3 regions of the Paenibacillus sp. FSL H8-0315 genome follow, and region 1 is predicted to be linked to each of the others. Evidence: predicted binding sites of a transcription regulator. Region 1 holds the regulator's gene; each other region holds the start of a gene.
What was found. Region 1 encodes LexA, which represses DNA repair genes until DNA is damaged. Its sites were predicted from a motif close to CGAACATATGTTCG; they were not measured.
Positions count from the first base shown of each region.

Region 2: a site for LexA is predicted at 2,095-2,108, ahead of addB (helicase-exonuclease AddAB subunit AddB). Genes of this name have one in related genera too.
Region 3: a site for LexA is predicted at 2,432-2,445, ahead of recA (recombinase RecA). Genes of this name have one in related genera too.

Region 1 covers NZ_JBBOTA010000001.1:348,493-354,260, reverse strand. The annotation lists gene MHB56_RS01450 (MBL fold metallo-hydrolase) at 1-248, shown strand, start outside; gene MHB56_RS01445 (hypothetical protein) at 354-932, opposite strand; gene MHB56_RS01440 (hypothetical protein) at 1,155-1,535, opposite strand; gene MHB56_RS01435 (L,D-transpeptidase) at 1,686-2,024, opposite strand; gene lexA (transcriptional repressor LexA) at 2,203-2,829, opposite strand; gene MHB56_RS01425 (LysM peptidoglycan-binding domain-containing protein) at 3,081-3,494, shown strand; gene MHB56_RS01420 (DUF896 domain-containing protein) at 3,604-3,813, shown strand; gene MHB56_RS01415 (hypothetical protein) at 3,863-4,384, shown strand; gene MHB56_RS01410 (HAD family hydrolase) at 4,419-5,204, shown strand; gene MHB56_RS01405 (FixH family protein) at 5,467-5,768, shown strand, end outside.
Region 2 covers NZ_JBBOTA010000001.1:1,749,018-1,754,785, forward strand. The annotation lists gene addB (helicase-exonuclease AddAB subunit AddB) at 1-1,963, opposite strand, end outside; gene MHB56_RS07585 (class I SAM-dependent rRNA methyltransferase) at 2,737-4,161, opposite strand; gene MHB56_RS07590 (Na/Pi cotransporter family protein) at 4,261-5,247, shown strand; gene MHB56_RS07595 (energy-coupling factor transporter transmembrane component T family protein) at 5,302-5,768, opposite strand, start outside.
Region 3 covers NZ_JBBOTA010000001.1:633,033-638,800, forward strand. The annotation lists gene rny (ribonuclease Y) at 1-145, opposite strand, end outside; gene MHB56_RS02575 (regulatory protein RecX) at 462-1,187, opposite strand; gene recA (recombinase RecA) at 1,298-2,362, opposite strand; gene MHB56_RS02585 (competence/damage-inducible protein A) at 2,663-3,949, opposite strand; gene pgsA (CDP-diacylglycerol--glycerol-3-phosphate 3-phosphatidyltransferase) at 4,058-4,645, opposite strand; gene MHB56_RS02595 (YajQ family cyclic di-GMP-binding protein) at 4,801-5,292, opposite strand; gene MHB56_RS02600 (hypothetical protein) at 5,503-5,664, opposite strand; gene MHB56_RS02605 (helix-turn-helix domain-containing protein) at 5,744-5,768, opposite strand, start outside.

The DNA of each region.
Region 1 (5,768 bases):
TATTGTATGACGTTACGCCAATCTATGCCTTTTACCCTTCGACTAGTCCGGTTGATTTAGTGGCATCCTTAGAAAAGATTACGGAAATTCCAGGAGTTACCCAAGTATTCGGTTCTCATAATACACTGGGTTTAGATCCATCTATTTTACAAGAGGTCGAAAAGGCGGTTCGTGAGTTACGTGAGCAAAAGGTAGTAGCACATGGTACGGGCATTCACCAGTTTGATGGGTTTAGTGTGCAATTTTAGATTTTTCTATGTCGAAAACAAATGAGGGTATGGCGATATGGTGTCTACATCAAAGGCTTTTGCGAAAAATAATTCACACATCTTATTGCGCAAAAAACAACTTAATTATTCAGATACGATTGACCTGAACAGTGCATGCAATTGTTGTACTTGGGAGTAAGCTTCCTTGTACTGGTTGTCGGATTGTTGAATAGGCAATAAACCCGGCAAGAAGGAGATACAATACACAGGCGTTTCTTTGCTGTTCATATATATTTTAAGCGTAAGCTCTTCAATCACATTAGCTTCTTCATCGGTGTCCTTAAGGACATTAATATCTGCACTTGTTGCAGTAGTGTTGCTGTTTTGATGTCTTTTGGATACTTTTGAAAGGGTAAGTGCGTTAACCACAATCTCGGATCCCATTACATTATCAAATGAGTATAGCTTTGCTACTGCTTTTTTGTTACTCTTCGGATTTTTGGTGCCAATTGCTAATTTTTTATTAGGCTCGTTAAGTGCGATCAAGTGAGATTGATTGGGGGGAATGAATGTTTTGGTGAAGCTGATGTTAAAAGATGAGGTCGCATTAACTAGCTTAGAAATTTCAGATGAAGCAGATAGCGTTTTCAATTTTATAATGGCGGCACTTAGAATTAAAACAACTCCTAAAATAGCAAATAAGTACATCAGGATAATCAGCATATAATCACACCTCCTAGTTATCTCATTAGACTCAAATTGTTGCTTATTGAAAGATATGCCTGAATGATCCCCACTAGTATCTTTTAAAAGGGAAATTCGTGGAATTATAGGATCGGCTTCACGATTAACCCAAAAAAAGCACCCAGAGAAACCTTCCGATTCTGCAAATGATGCAAAATTGGGGGTTGCTGCAAGAGTGCTTTTTAAGGTGATTATGTAAACCTATAGAAAATTGAAGGCAGTGATATGATCGGTATAAACAATCAGCTGTTTGTATTCGATCGGAGTCCCATAACTAGCATAAGGTCTTACAGTAACGTCATTGAGGACAACAAAGTTATAGCTGAAATTTTTATCAGGGTGTTCTGCTCCCAAATAAGATATGTATTCGTCTACAATTACATCATCCATCAAAGATTTTAAATCAAATACATCCTCTTTGTTGGAGACGGTTGGAGAGACGATTCCCTGAATGCTGCCAAAAGAGGTGAGCAAATTCACTTTTTTTCCACTAGCTTGTTCATCATTTAAAAGTAAACCGGACAGCTTACCCAGTGCATCGACTTTAAAATCGACGAGGGTTCTAATTTTTGAATTATTCAAACTAAACACATCCTTTTCAATTTGCAATCCTGTTAACAATATTCGACATATAATCACCAAACTCCTAGTATGCTAATGAAAAAATACTTACTTATGTAATGACCCCCATTTTTTAATGTGATTTGGGGGTTGCCGAGCCTCCATTCGAATTTAATTTCTTATCGTTACTCGTGTGCCTATAGGGACAATAGCAGCGAGTGCTAACACATCCTCGTTGTACATCCGGATGCAGCCGTGGGACACCTCTTTCCCAATGGAGGAAGGGTCATTGTTTCCATGAATTCCGTAGTGTGGTTTAGACAGTCCCATCCAAAAAACACCGAAGGGACCCCCTGGGTCGGGTTGTTTGTTAATAATAGTGAATTCACCCACTGGGGATTGGGTTAACATCTTACCGATGCCGACAGGGAAACCTCTAATCACAATATCATTGTCCAGAAGATATAACATTCGTTGGGTCAGATCTACAATAATTCGGTAGTTGGGCATTATACGCAACACTCCTTTCTAATTAGGATATGAGCAGAACGCCTAAAGGGTTATTCATAGAAGATGGCCATTTTAGCCATTGGGAACAAATGTTCGTAAGTGGTTGGAAAAGCAAAAAAACGTAGAAAAAAGGCTGTTCCGCATATGCGGAACAGCCTTTTATGTTAGAAGTGCATACTTAGTGGATATCTCGAAACAATCCGATGACTCTTCCGAGAATAGTTACGCGATTAAGGCGAAGCGGCTCATAAGCTGGATTCTCCGGCTGAAGCCGTATATGATCACGTTCCTTGTAAAAGGTCTTAACGGTTGCTTCATCTTCTTCGGTCATGGCTACAACGATATCTCCGTTGTCCGCTGTTTGTTGTTGGCGAACAATCACATAGTCACCATTCATAATGCCTGCGTCCACCATACTATCACCCATGACAGACAGCATAAATACTTTGTTGTCACCTACATAGTGAGTAGGAAGTGGGAAGTAGTCTTCGATATTCTCTGTAGCAGTGATAGGTACCCCGGCGGTAACTTTACCTACAACAGGAATCCGTGAGATGGTCTGCGCGAATTGGTGAACATTCTCTGAATCCTCTTGGCCTAGTAATTCTATTGCACGTGGCTTCGTTGGATCTCGACGAATAAGTCCCTTCTTCTCAAGCCGGTCCAAATGACCGTGAACTGTGGAGCTGGAAGCAAGGCCAACAGCTTCTCCAATTTCCCGGACGGAAGGTGGATAACCCTTGCTGCGGACTTCGCTTCGTATAAATTCCAGGATCGCCAGCTGGCGACTTGAAATCTTTGACATTGGAATCAACCCCATATAGTAATGTTTGGGAAAATTATAACATAGAACTACCGTTCGCACAAACATAAGTTCTAACTATTATAAATATTAATCTGCTAGAGTTAAAAAATGGTAGACAAATGATAATAAAATGAACCGCTTGAGTCTCTCGAAAAAAAGAGAACAATTGTTCTGAAATAGTATTGAACAAAACACATGTTCGTGTTATTATAAATTCGAAAGTAAGAACAAGTGTTTGGAGGATGATGATTATGCTAAAATACAGTACATACCGCAGCATCTACGACAAGGCCCCTGTGGTTGAATCTATAGGACATAATGACGTTGCCCGTAATTCCGCTAAGGTGAAAGAGATAACGGAACGTTTGCTTGGAGGGATGATTTCGTTGTTCCGTCAAGATTTCTTTATTAAGTTAATATTGATTTTCGTGCTAGTATTATCTGGCCTAACAGTAGTGGGAAATGTGTTTGCAGGATCGACGACTATAATGAAGGAAGAGAAGCGGATTGTGGTTGAACGTGGAGATACACTATGGAGTATTGCTCTTAAGAATAAACCAGCTGATATGAAGACAGTTGTTTATATAGAAGGAATTAAACGTTCAAGTGGGATTAAGAGTAGTCAAATTAACGCTGGAGACATACTTACTTTACCTATTTATTAATTTTCTGAGAACATAATAGAATGACCAGTAGAGCTTGCAGGGAGTAGACCTTGACAAGCTCTTTTTCTCATGGCAGAGTTAGAATTAATTTATAGGGGGAGGGAAAGTATTGAATATTGATGAGTTGGTCGCGCGAATTAACGAATTGGCACGCAAACAGAAGAGCGTAGGCCTTAATCAAGAGGAAGTGGCGGAACGCGCCAAGCTTCGTGAAATTTACCTGGGGAATATCCGCAATAACTTCCGAGCACAATTAAATACTATTGAAGTAGTAGATAACGATGAGCATGAACAAGGTAACAAGGGGCTTAAACATTAGCTCGCTGTTCCTTTTCATAGATATTTCAGGATGACTAGGGGGAACGCACATGGCCCGTTCTTGGGAAAGAATGGTTCAACGCAACACACAGCAAATCAACAAGCAAAGAAAGAAACAAGGCAAGGATACGATTTATGCCTCTAAATCTCCTACCCAGAATGCCGAAGTCTTTAAAGGTCGCAACATTGCATTTCCGGTAGTGTTAGTGATACTTGGCACTATGTTTTGGGTAGTTGGTTCTATTGATCAGGCCAAAGGCAATGGCATGCTGGCTAATTGGCTGGGAGTAGTACTGTACTATTTGCTGGCAGCGCTATTGTTCTTCCGTCGTCCGTACTTGAAGGTGGAAAAAGCAAGACTGTCCACTATTAAATTCAATCGCGAACGCGGACTTCCAGCTGCAGATATTGAGAAAATCACCCTTTCGCGTGGAGCTGTAGTCATTAAGCACAAAGGGAAACGTACGAAATGGATTTTCACAAAACTTATGAATCGCTATGATACTAATGCGATGAGTACACGATTAGAAGCATTTGCTAAAGCTCACAACATTGAAGTAGTTCACGAATAGAACTAGACCAGTTAAAGGGAGAGGGAGACCTGTAATGCCAATTTCTGCTGTACTATTTGACCTTGATGATACATTGCTGTGGGATGATCGGAGCGTCGAAGAAGCATTTCGTTTTGCTTGTGAAGCCGCCGGGGATACGATAGATCCACAAGAACTAGAAGTTGCAGTTCGTAAGGAAGCAAGTAGCTTGTATGAATCTTATGAGACGTTCCCATTTACAAAGATGATCGGAATTAATCCATATGAAGCACTCTGGGCTAACTTTACGGCAGGTGAACAGCCAGAATTCCGTCAATTGGAGCAGCTTGCACCGGTATATCGTAAAGAGTCTTGGCGTCGCGGACTTGCAGCGTTAGGGGTGGAAGACGAAGCACTAGCTGAGACCTTGGCAACTAAATTCGCAGCAGAGCGCAGAAAACGTCCATACATCTATGAAGAAACAATGCATGTACTGGAACAGTTACGGGGTCAAGTGAAGCTTTTGCTACTTACGAACGGCTGTCCTGCACTGCAACAAGAGAAACTAGATGGTGTGCCCGAGTTAATTCCTTTCTTTGATCATATTGTGATTTCCGGAAGCTTTGGTAAAGGCAAACCGGATAAGGAAATTTTCCTGCATGCTTTAGAGCTTCTTGATGTAACGCCTGAGCAAGCAGTTATGGTCGGCGATAAGCTTACAACGGATATCCGTGGGGGGCTGGCAGCAGGGTTGACCACGGTCTGGATTAATAGAAAAGGTAGAGCACCTAGTCTTGATATTCATCCGGATCATGAAATCAATCACCTTGAGGAACTTCTTCCACTAGTTCAATCCTTGTAAGATATACAGAGCTATTAGCTCCAACATAAAGACTTTATAAAAGCAGCGAGTTTCTGAGATCCTAAGAAACTCGCTGCTTTTCTGTACATACATACTAACATAAGGATTTCATTAGATTTTTAAGTAAATGATTTAAGTCACAAGACTAATGCGGAATTGACGCAAAATACTGAAAAACCAATAATAATGTGTATAATAGATGGAGATGTATAACATGAATTGGTAGATTTTTATTATTCGATAATGATTGGGAGGGCTCCGAATGATGAGATCGAAGAAATTAGTCGCTGTATTATTAGGTGCAACACTTCTAGTACTAGGTGGATGTTCTTCAAATGGAACCAAGCATTCAGAAATACATAACATGAATATGAACATGTCTATGGAACCTATCAAAGTCGAACTACAATGGAGTCCTGAAGAAGTTGTTGTAAATCAAAAGGTAACCTTTGAAGCTGTGGTGACCCAAGATAACGAGGCAGTAGATGATGCAAAAGAGGTTCTGTTCGAAATTGTGAATAAAAATGATGAGGGACAGAAAATAGAGCTTAAGGGAAAGCTAAT
Region 2 (5,768 bases), 1.4 Mb from region 1:
TATAGATCAGAAACCGCTCGTCCAGCAGTTTACGAGAAGCGCCGGGAGCAAGCTCCATTCCAGCATTCTCTAGTACGGAGCGTTCACCTTCCGAGAGAATTCCATCTTCCTTAAACTGCGCAGGCACAACACCTTCATTAAATCCAAGCAAAAAAGCGTATTTAACCCCCGTTGGGCGAGTCCGATCCATATTGCCGACCAATACTTGATCCAGTGCGGGCGGAACTAGTCCCATTTTAAGTTCAGCAAGACCTGTCTCTAGAACTCCAGTGAACACTTCAAACTCAAGTCTTTCATTGCCCATCATTTCTACTATCTGATCTAACAGATCAAGTACCGCACCCCACAACTGGCTATGTTCCCTAGCCTTCTCGGGTTGGCCCTTCTCCATAGACTTAACACTGAGTTTCTCCAGCTTTCGCGCAACATCCGTCTCTTCAAGCAGCTTGTACAATGCCGTACAAAGTTCAAGACCGCTACGACTTTTCTGGATTCTTTTCTCAAAAGCAAATAATGGACCTGTTATACTAGCACGGCATCGTTCCATAGTAGCAAGCAGTTCATCATCCATCTGTCTGCCGCCTTCCAGCGACAAGCTAGGAATACCTTTCCAGGAGCGGCCATCTGTCCAGCGGTACCCCTGAATCCCACAAGCCAGCACATAGTTTTCTAAAGCATCCATATCATCACGCGTAATACTACCGTCTAGCGGAAGCAGAAGCTCCGTCTTTACGCAACGGAATACATCCTCATAACGCCAGCGACGACGCACTACATCCAATGCGGAACGTATAAACTCCACTAGCGGATGATGCAGCTCATTCACCTTCTGGTCCAGAAAAAATGGCACTCCATAATCTTGGAACAACGGCTGAACCAGCTGCTCGTAATCGCCAATATTGCGCATCAATACGGCCATTTCGCCATATTTTGCACCTTCATCCCGCGCCAGTCTAGTCATTTCGCGCAGGGCTCCCTCAACCTCTGCTCTGTGCGAAACTGCGGCGCCTATGGATATAGCCTCTCTTGCCAGTTCATCCGCACCTATCCAAGCCTTCCGGCGATCATATCCCCGTTCAAGGTGAGCAAGTACTGGACTTTCTTCAAAACGTGGAAGAACCATTGGCTCCAGCAGCTCGTCCCATACATCAATGCCCAGCTCTTCAGCAATTCCACGCAGTTTAATGTAAGTAACCGCAGTTGGGTGAAACAATTCAAGCTCATTCAACTGATCTCCATAGGGGTAAGGACGATCAATTGTAAGCGAAACCGTCAGCTTCGAAGCTTGCTGCATCAATTCTCGAAGCACTACGAATTCCTGCGGAGTAAATCCATGGAACCCATCTACCCAAATCTCTGCCCCGCGAATGTAAGAGGAATCTGGAATATGCTCAGCCAGTTCTGCTAAACGATCCTCTTCATCGATATAAAGACGGGACATTTCCTTCTCTAAATCGCTAAAAACCAGCTGCAAATCATCCAGCTTACCCTCAAGAATAGGACTTCTTGCAATAGCTCCTCGCATAGCGGACAACTGTTCCTCTAAATCAGTGGAACCCAAACAGCAACGTTTCATCTCCGTGTGCAGTTGGTTCAGACGTTCCACAAAACCCGGTCTGTCTGCTGAGGCACCGAATAATTTCAGTTCCTCTTTGCGACGACTGATGATTTTGTAAATTAACATTTTCTTACCTTCTTCACTGATTGGCAGACTTGCACTGCCACCAGTTTCCTGCTTCACACGATAGGCAAGCCGCGAAAAACTCAGTGTCTGCGCCCGAAGGCTTCCCTTCACATTCCCTACGGTCAGAAGCCCCCGTTCTGCTCCAAAAGAACCTTGCTCTGGCACAAGAATAATAATCGGCGCACCAAGCGGTTCCTTTTCTAAGGAAGAAGAGATAGATTCCCATATTTTTGTTGTCTTGCCACTGCCCGAGCGGCCTAGTAAAAAGGTTACCGGCATAAATGATAGACTCCTTCCGTAGCGGAGAAAATATATAGAATACAGGGTGAAATATCCACCCATTGATTACACTCCAATTAAAAAAGTTCAGTGATTCCTCGTCCCCTCAGTATATCATAACCACACTAATCGGAACATGTGTTTGCTAGTATTTTCTAATGTTTTACAAAGGATAAACAGCTACGAGTACAAATAAAAAAAGCAAACCTCCGAATTTTGGCGGCTTGCTTTTTAGAGTGTTTAGTTTGTTTTTAATGCCAGATGTGCAACGTTAGATTGGAGCTGCCAATGTCAGAGCATAGGGTCAATGTTAGACTGTTCAGCGTTCGGCGTTCAATACTCAACACCCCGCACTCAACATTAGCACTCTACACCGATCGTTTTGTAATCCGCATTCCGCACATCATAATTCAATAAGCATCATTCGTTGTTTACCATTTAGTATTCCGAATTTAACATTCAACATTTCGGCTCGGCTTGTTTCATTAATTACTTACGGACCCAGGAGCCGTTATTCGTGGATTCAGTGCTGTTATGGCAGCTTTTCGGACCCCACTGACGCTATTCTTCGAAAATGTGTGACATTACGGGTGTTTTTGGGGCAATAGCGCCTTTGGGGTCCGTAAGAATTCAATAATAGCCTGTTTGCGCTAAATAGAGTCATCTGAGTCCGTTAGCAACTCCTTGCATTACAGTCGACTCACGACCACCCTACGTCCAGCCCGTTTATCCTACTTGTTACTTGGCACTGTAAACCTTTTTGACCTTCAGGCTTATTTTTTACTCCGCACTTCAAAAATCGCAAACTTCAGATAGTGTCCTTCGTTAACGCCAAGTATTTGTGGGTGGTCTTTGCCTGCGGCCCGCCATTCCACAAGTCTCAGCACCTTGCCAGCATCTTTAGCCGCATCGGCAATCGTTTCGAGGAACAGATCTGGCTGCATATGGTAAGAACAGCTTGCGGTAACCAAATAGCCGCCTTCGTTCACCAGCTTCATCCCGTGCAGATTGATATCCTTGTAACCACGACAAGCGCCAGCTACTGCACTTTTGGTTTTGGCAAACGCCGGAGGGTCCAGGATGACTACATCCCAAGTTCTTCCTCCACCTGCTGTCATCGGCTTGGATGTGTCGGTTTTGGCTGTTTTGCCTCCGGTTTTAGGATTTGCAGCAGCTGCTGCCGTCTCTGTTCCACTTGCAACTGTCGCCCGTTCAGAACGTTCCTCTAGTCCTTTAACCTGATTCCGTAGATATGCAAAAGCATCATCCACTACGAATTCAACACGATCGCTAAAGCCGTTCAGCTCCACATTCACTTTGGCACTCTCAATGGCGTGTGCTGAAACATCAAGGCAGGTTACTTTTTTCGCGCCATACTTGCAGGCATGCAGCGTGAAGCTGCCCGTATGCGAGAAGCATTCCAGCACTGTCGCACCGTCCCAATAAGGGAACGTTACATGTTTGCCGCTCTTATTAACTGGTAAGGTCTGTAGTGAACCATCCTCAGTTTCAATTTCCTGTAGCGTAATGCCGCTTCGTCCTCCCCACCCTTTCATGAGCGGAGCAATGGAAGCTCTATTCTCACGTTGGTCAAAGAAGTAACCTGTCTTCTGGCCCTCTTCAATATCAACGACTAGCTTCAGGCCATTCTCGCTCACGGTTACATGCCTTGGACATTCCCCGTACAGCACACCCGTTGTCTGCTCCATACCTTCAAGCTCGCGCACACTAACATCACTGCGCTCATAGATTCCGCGCGGTGCCATAACCTGCACCAATGCTTCGACGATTTCTGCACGCCGCTTGTCCATTCCGAGGGTAAGCAGCTGCACAACCAAAATATCTCCGAATCGATCTACAATAAGCCCCGGCAAAAAGTCCGCTTCACCATAAACCAAGCGATAAGCATCCGCACCCGGAAGGAACCGGTTTCTGTGTTGCAGACAATTCGCAAACCGTTCTGCAAAAAAGGCTGTATCCATGATCGCAAGGGGTCCCTGCGATACAATTCTTACCCGAATCTGTGACGCTGGATTGTAATATCCCACGGCCAAAAATCGGCCCTGATGATTAAGGACATCTACTAATCCCCCCGCTTCCGGATTCCCTTCTACCGATGCGACTTCACCTGCATAGACCCATGGATGGCCCTGTTCCAGTCTTTTTTTGCGATTGCGTTCTAAAATAACCGATGGCAATGACTTCAACTCCCTGTTTTTCTAAAAATGTTTTTATACATGTCCCATGCAATACATTCATATATTGGTGTACAACCCTCGTCCAAAGGAGTATGCCCTATGTTCAGTGATTTGCTGTTCCCTATCATATATGGTCTTGTTATCTTTCTAGCCGGCATGAAGCTGATGGAAACGGCGTTGTCCAAGCTAGCAGGCCCTCTATTAACTACAAGCCTAAATAGAGCTACCTCAACACCTATTAAAGGAATGATTGCCAGCAGCCTGTTGTCCGCCTTACTCCAGAGCAGTACTGCTGTAACGGTGTTGACTATCGGCATGGTCAATGCCGGCCTGCTTACCTATGCCCGCACACTTGGCATTATCCTGGGCAGCAACATCGGCACCACATTAACTACAGAATTGATCGGACTTCAGATCAATACCATGGCCACGCCCTTGCTGGCAGCCTCGCTCAGTCTGTGGGCAGCGGCAGTTATTGCAGGCGAACTGCCGCCTACATCGCGAGTGGCAGAGCTCTGCCACAAAATATCCCCGCCGCTGCAATTTATCAGTCTGGCTGTATCAGGCTTCTCCCTCGTCCTATGGGGCATCGCTGTCATGCAGTCTATCGGCGGAATACTTCAGGAAAGTGGCTTATTCCTCTGGTTCCTAAACCATGCCGCTACTAGTGCCTTATGGGGGCTCGCCGCTGGAGCGTGCCTAACAGCCATGCTCCATAGCAGCGCTGCTGTCATAGCTATGGCTATGAGCATTGCCGCCTCGGGTGCCATGCCGCCTGAGCTAGGTATAGCCATTGTGCTGGGCGCCAACGTAGGCACCTGTGTCACAGCGGTCATCGCTTCCATCGGCGGCACGCCATCCGGCGTCTTCGTCGCTTGGTCCCATGTTGCGCTTAATGTAGGCGGTGCACTACTATTCTTGCCCATGATCGGGCTGCTACAAGCAAGTGCTGCATGGATTGGTGGAGGCCCTGCTTCACAAATCGCCCACGCCCAGACCATTTTCAACGTAGTCTGCTCACTTCTAGCACTGCCATTATGCTACCTGCCTATATGGTCAAAACTGGAGAAACGTCTTCAGTCTTAACAAAAAGGTGCCGTTTATTATAATCCCAGCTTTCCACAACTGTACTATTATACTTCAATCGAAAATATTATAAAACCGCGAACCGTCGTAAAAAGTGATCACTGTCGAGAAAATTCCAATCAGCGCAAACAAAGCCAATGCAAAATAATCGTCTCTCGTGAACGGGCGACGGCTATACCAAGTTCGTTTGGTCTCAGTGCCAAAACCGCGCAGCTCCATAGCGGTACTGATATTTTCAATCCGCTCGATACTAGTCAGAATTAGGGGCATCAGAATCGAAATGATATTTTTTAGCCGCTTAGGCAGCTTTTCTTTTCTAGAAATATCTATTCCCCTTGCTTGAGCAGAAAACGATATATTCTCATAATCTCGTTGAATATCCGGAATGTACCGCAGTGCCAGCGATACAGAATATGCAATTTTATAGTTCACTCCAACTCTATTTAAGGATGCTGCAAATTCACTGGGATTGGTCGTTAGAAGAAATAATAATGCCATAGGAATGACCACCGCATATTTCA
Region 3 (5,768 bases), 280 kb from region 1:
TCGCATTCTCAACGATGACAACGGCTTCTCTTTCTGCGCTTTGGATTTTAGCTTCTGCAAGGGATTTACGAATAAAATAACCGAACCCAAAGAATATTGCAGCTACAACGAGAACGATAATGACCCAGATCCATGATTCCAGCATCTGTTCACCTCCTCGTTGGTTCCTCTCCAAGGTATATCCCTGGGAATTGTGCAGTTGTTTAACTATCCGTTCATCACCATACAAAAAACCGGTAAACAACCGATTGCCATACTGCACATGCTGCACATGCACACTGCCCGCCTTATCCGGCGATTACATTTCATATGAGTTGTACGTGAACCGTTTAAAACAGTCTCCTTTTTGGGAAGGAAAAAGGATTCTAATTTTATGCCGATTCATGTTATATTTTATTATTTATAAAAAGACATTGTCAAGAGAGTCGATATACGCATTAATGTCAAGAGAATCAGTGATTCTAGTAAAACTCCTCATCTTCACCTTCATAATTGTCTTCCGCAAGTAAAGTATTGATCACTTGGCGAACCATATCGCCCGAAAATCCACGGCGCATAAGGAAGGCTCCAGTCTTTCTTCGCTTATCTGAAGCTTCTCCACGGATGAGATTCCATTTCTTGCGCCCAGTTTCGAGTGCGCTCTCCAGCTCTTGTTCAGGAGTAATATTCTCCAAAGCTTCCGATATAAGGGTTTTGTCTATCCCTTTCTCACGTAGCTCTTGTCGAATCCACATCTTCCCTTTCCGCTGGTTCGCTATTCGTTGCTCTGCCCATTGCTTAGCATATAAAGGGTCATCAAGAAGTCTTTCCTCCTGCAGCCGCTGCACCACTTCCGCAATAATAGTCTCTCCTATTTCCTTCTGGCGTAAACGGCGAGTCATTTCCATAGCGGTGCGTGGTTTACGTTCTAGATAACGGAGGCCTTCTACATAAGCTCGTTGACGCTCATCAGCTACAACAATTTCAACCAAATCAGCCTTCATAAAAGAATTACCAGTAATCATTCGATATTTAATCATGACGTCCTCGTGCACAGTCATGTTATATGCTCCGAAATGTATGATATAACGGTGATCAGATTTCTTTTGACGTTCTACTTTAGTGATCTCTAAGAGTTCTCCTTCAGGAAAATCAGATAACACCTGCTCATCTTGTTCTTCTGCTTCAAAATCCAGTTGTATTACCATAGTTGTTTGTCACCTCGTAGCAATAGATCGGTTATCGTCTTACTTTCATTACTTGTTAAGAAAAGACACCCTGCAACAATCAATCACAGGGCGTCCTATTGCTTAATATACTATTCGATTTCGAGAAGCAATTTCTCTTCTTCTTCTTGCTCTGCAATAATATCTTCATTCTTCGGCGCAGCAACAATAGTGGATAAATTACTTGCTTCACGGATCTTATTCTCAATAATAAGGGCAATATCCTGATGTTCCTTCAAAAACTGTTTAGCATTCTCACGGCCTTGACCGAGACGCTCGCCTTCGTAGGAATACCATGCACCACTCTTATTCACGATATCCATTTCAGTACCGATATCTACAAGACTTCCCTCTTTGGAAATCCCTTCACCGTACATAATATCAACATCAGCCTGTTTAAAAGGAGGGGCTACTTTATTCTTCACAATCTTGATCTTAGTACGGTTACCAACCACATCGTTCCCCATCTTGATGCTCTCTACGCGACGTACATCTAAACGTACAGAAGAGTAGAATTTCAATGCACGACCACCCGGAGTTGTCTCAGGGTTACCGAACATAACACCGATCTTCTCACGAAGCTGGTTGATAAAGATAGCGATCGTATTGGATTTGCTAATGGCACCAGAAAGCTTACGAAGTGCTTGAGACATCAAGCGAGCCTGCAATCCGACGTGGGAATCACCCATATCGCCTTCAATTTCAGCCTTAGGTACCAAAGCAGCAACGGAGTCAACGACAATAATATCAACGGCTCCACTACGAACGAGTGCTTCGGCGATTTCCAGCGCTTGTTCACCCGTGTCTGGCTGAGAAAGCAGCAACTCATCGATATTTACGCCCAAGTTACGTGCATATTTCGGATCAAGCGCATGCTCGGCATCGATAAATGCAGCTTGTCCGCCTTGTCTTTGCACTTCTGCAATAGCATGAAGAGCAACTGTTGTTTTACCTGAAGATTCCGGTCCATATACTTCAATAATACGTCCCTTTGGAAGTCCGCCTATACCTAACGCAATATCAAGTGCCAAAGATCCGCTAGGTACAACTTCCACTTGCATATGCGTGGATTCTCCCAGTTTCATTACCGAACCTTTACCAAATTGTTTTTCTATTTGACGAAGCGCCATATCAAGCGCTGCACGACGATCTGACAATCAGACCACTTCCTTCACTGTTTATAGTAATATAATAACGTGTTTTTAAGGTCTTGCCAAGCTTTTTTTCGAACATACATTCGTTTTTTTTGTCTTGGGCGTTATTTATCCCTTTTATTGTAAGCCTCCCTCCGGAGATAGAAGTTAATTAAATTCCCCACTTCACCGGACATCAACGACTTATGATCATGAGTAGTCATCGTGATCAAAATCTCTGCAAATATACAAAAAACCGCAGCAAAGAAATCTCAGTGCCACGGTTCTTCCGTATGTGTTTATTATAACTGGGCTAATCTCCCATTACAAGTCTGAACCCTCAAGAGGTGTCTCCACCTTGCGTTCCTCAAGTCTCCGCCACAGACGATACAGCAGAGCCTTTACAGTACGCAACCGGATATTTTCCCGTGTACCTTTAAGATTAAGCTCATAGACCTCTGTCTTACGTCCCCGTTCAGCCAAGCCGATAAATACAAGTCCAACAGGCTTGCGCTCAGAATAACCCGGTCCAGCCACACCCGTAACAGATAAGCCGAAATCGCTGTCAGCAATCATTCTCACTTGGTCAGCCAACACCTCGGCAACTTCTCGACTTACGGCTCCAGGAGCATTGGGTCCCTCCAAATAAGCACTTGGCACATTCAGTAACTTTTTCTTTAAGTCATTCGAATAGCAGACGATTCCGCCGGCAAACATCGAAGCACTGCCTGGAATATTTGTTATGCTCTCCATCAGCAAACCTCCGGTGCAGCTCTCTGCCGCACTTAAGGTCAGGCCGGCATCCGCCATCCAATCCACAATCAATTGCTCCAGCGGCACATCAATGTTCGCATACAAATGTTCCGGCAAAATCTCCTTGATTTGTTGTTCCAGTATCTCCAGCTTTTTTGTAGCTTCATGCTCAGAAGGGGCCTTTGTCGAAATACGAACAGTTACCTCTCCCTCTTTGGCATACGGAGCAATCGTTGGATCAGTCTGACTGCGAATCAGTTCGATGAGCTTGTCCTCCAGCAGTGATTCTCCGATGCCGGCAAATTTGAGCATTTTTGAATAAAGCGGTGTTTCGTTCGTCAAGGCGTGCTGCTGTAGCCACGGTACTGCTTTATCTACGAACATCGGTTTCATCTCACGAGGTGGACCTGGAAGCACAATATAATATTTCTTCTCATGCTCAAAAGCAATCCCAACCGCAAGACCGATTTCATTCGGCAACGGTGTAGTTCCTTCAATTATAAGTGCCTGTTTGCGGTTATTTTCGGTCATAACGATCTTACGATCATCAAAGAAACGTTGTACATGATCCATCGCCAAACGATCAATATGGAGCGTTCTACCTAGCGATGCAGCCAGTGCGTCTTTAGTCAGATCATCCTCAGTGGGGCCAATTCCGCCCGTAAAGATAATAACGTCAGCCCGACTCTGAGCGATCTCGATGGCTTGCTGTAGGCGGCTGCTGTTATCACCGACAACGGTTTGAAAGTATACATCGATCCCGATGGCAGCTAGCTCGATAGACAAAAACTGGGCATTACTATTCACGATTTGACCGAGCAAAAGCTCTGTCCCTACTGCAATAATCTCCGCTTTCATACCTGGCTTTCGCCTCCTCGTTATAATGTAGGTACACTGCTTTTGGATTTCAAAAAAGGTAATAGGTGCTTCACCTATTACCTTTCCTTGTATATCCAGCTTACATGCTTACGCATTATGCAGCTGTAGCAGATCCTTATTCTTCACAAAATAATCAATTCCAGAATAAATAGTGATCAGCGCTGCGGCCCAAATAGCAATATCGTCTACAGGAATACTGACAAATTGAAATGGGAAATTATTCAACAACAGCAGTGAGATCGCAACAATTTGTACAACCGTCTTTATCTTGCCCCATTTGCTGGCGGCAACCACTTTTCCCTCTAGCAATGCAATCTGGCGAAGTCCGGTGACTGCAAACTCACGACTGATGATTACAATAGCAATCCATGAATCGCATCTGCCCAGCTCCACAAGTGAAATCAGAACTGCAGATACCAGCAGTTTGTCCGCAAGTGGATCAAGGAGTTTACCGAGATTGGTGACCATATTATATTTCCTAGCAATGTAGCCGTCTATTCCATCCGTGCTGGCCGCAAGCAAAAAGATTACAGCTGCTACCAAATGATTAACAGATAGCTGAAACGAGCCCCAATGTATCGGTTCTGGATAAAAACTGAAATCCACCAGTAAAAAAAACATCATAATCGGGATCAGGCAAATACGAGCTAGCGTGATGCGGTTGGGCAAATTCACTGAAGTTTTCCTCCCCTAAATCGTTCATACAAATTGCCTAAATCAGGCTAATCCATTTCTACTTAAGCAAGTATATTATAGCAATAAATAGGTGTCAAAAAAACAGAAAGCACCCCGCGTTGTTAGTGCTAATAAGCACTGCGGGGCACAAAATTCTATTTCATGTTCATGAATTGTAGATCCAGCGGCAAATCAGCTTTACGCAAGATCTGAATAATCTGCTGCAAATCGTCGCGGCTCTTACCGGTTACACGAATTTGATCCCCTTGGATTTGGCTCTTCACCTTTAATTTTGAATCACGGATCAGAATATTAATTTTTTTCGCATTCTCCTGATCAATGCCTTGCTTAAGCCCTAAACGTTGACGTACAGATCCCAGGGAAGCCGGTTCTACTTTACCGAAATCCAGATTTTTTAGGGTAATGCCTCTTTTCACCATCTTTGATTGTAAAATATCAATAACAGCGTTGAGCTTATATTCGTCTTCAGAGGCGATTATAAGTGCGTCTTTCTCCAGCTTCAGACTGCTTTTGCTGTTCTTAAAATCAAAGCGGTTGTCGATCTCTTTCTCTGTTTGGTGAATAGCATTCGTTAACTCCTGCATATCCATTTTGGATACAATATCAAATGAACATTCTGAACTCATTAAACTCCACGTCCTTTATACAATTAGTCTGCTACTATTATAAGAGAATGGTACTATTAAGTCTAATTTTGGATAAATCATTATGTAGCTCACCCGACATAGAAAACAGCCCCACTAAGTGGAGCTTTTCCTTCGAGTGAGTTTGGTTCAAAGGGTAGAAACACGTCTCCACCGGAAGTACGCCGTTGGAGACGTTCATTTCTACAGCTTCTATCTGCTTCGGACCGGATTACGAAACATATCCAGAATTCCTAGCACAATATGTGCAATACCGAATCCGAGAATTCCGTATCCCCAAGCACCTGGTGTCAAATAGTATCCGATGAGACTGACAACAACCCCAAGGCCAGCTACAATCCAGCTAACTGTCATAAGATGTACACCTCACTTTGGCTAAAACTGAAAACAGTCTTATGTTCTCCCTAAAGCCAAAGTCTATACATCCTATTTGTTATTCGCCTGTCCCGTCACTTTGG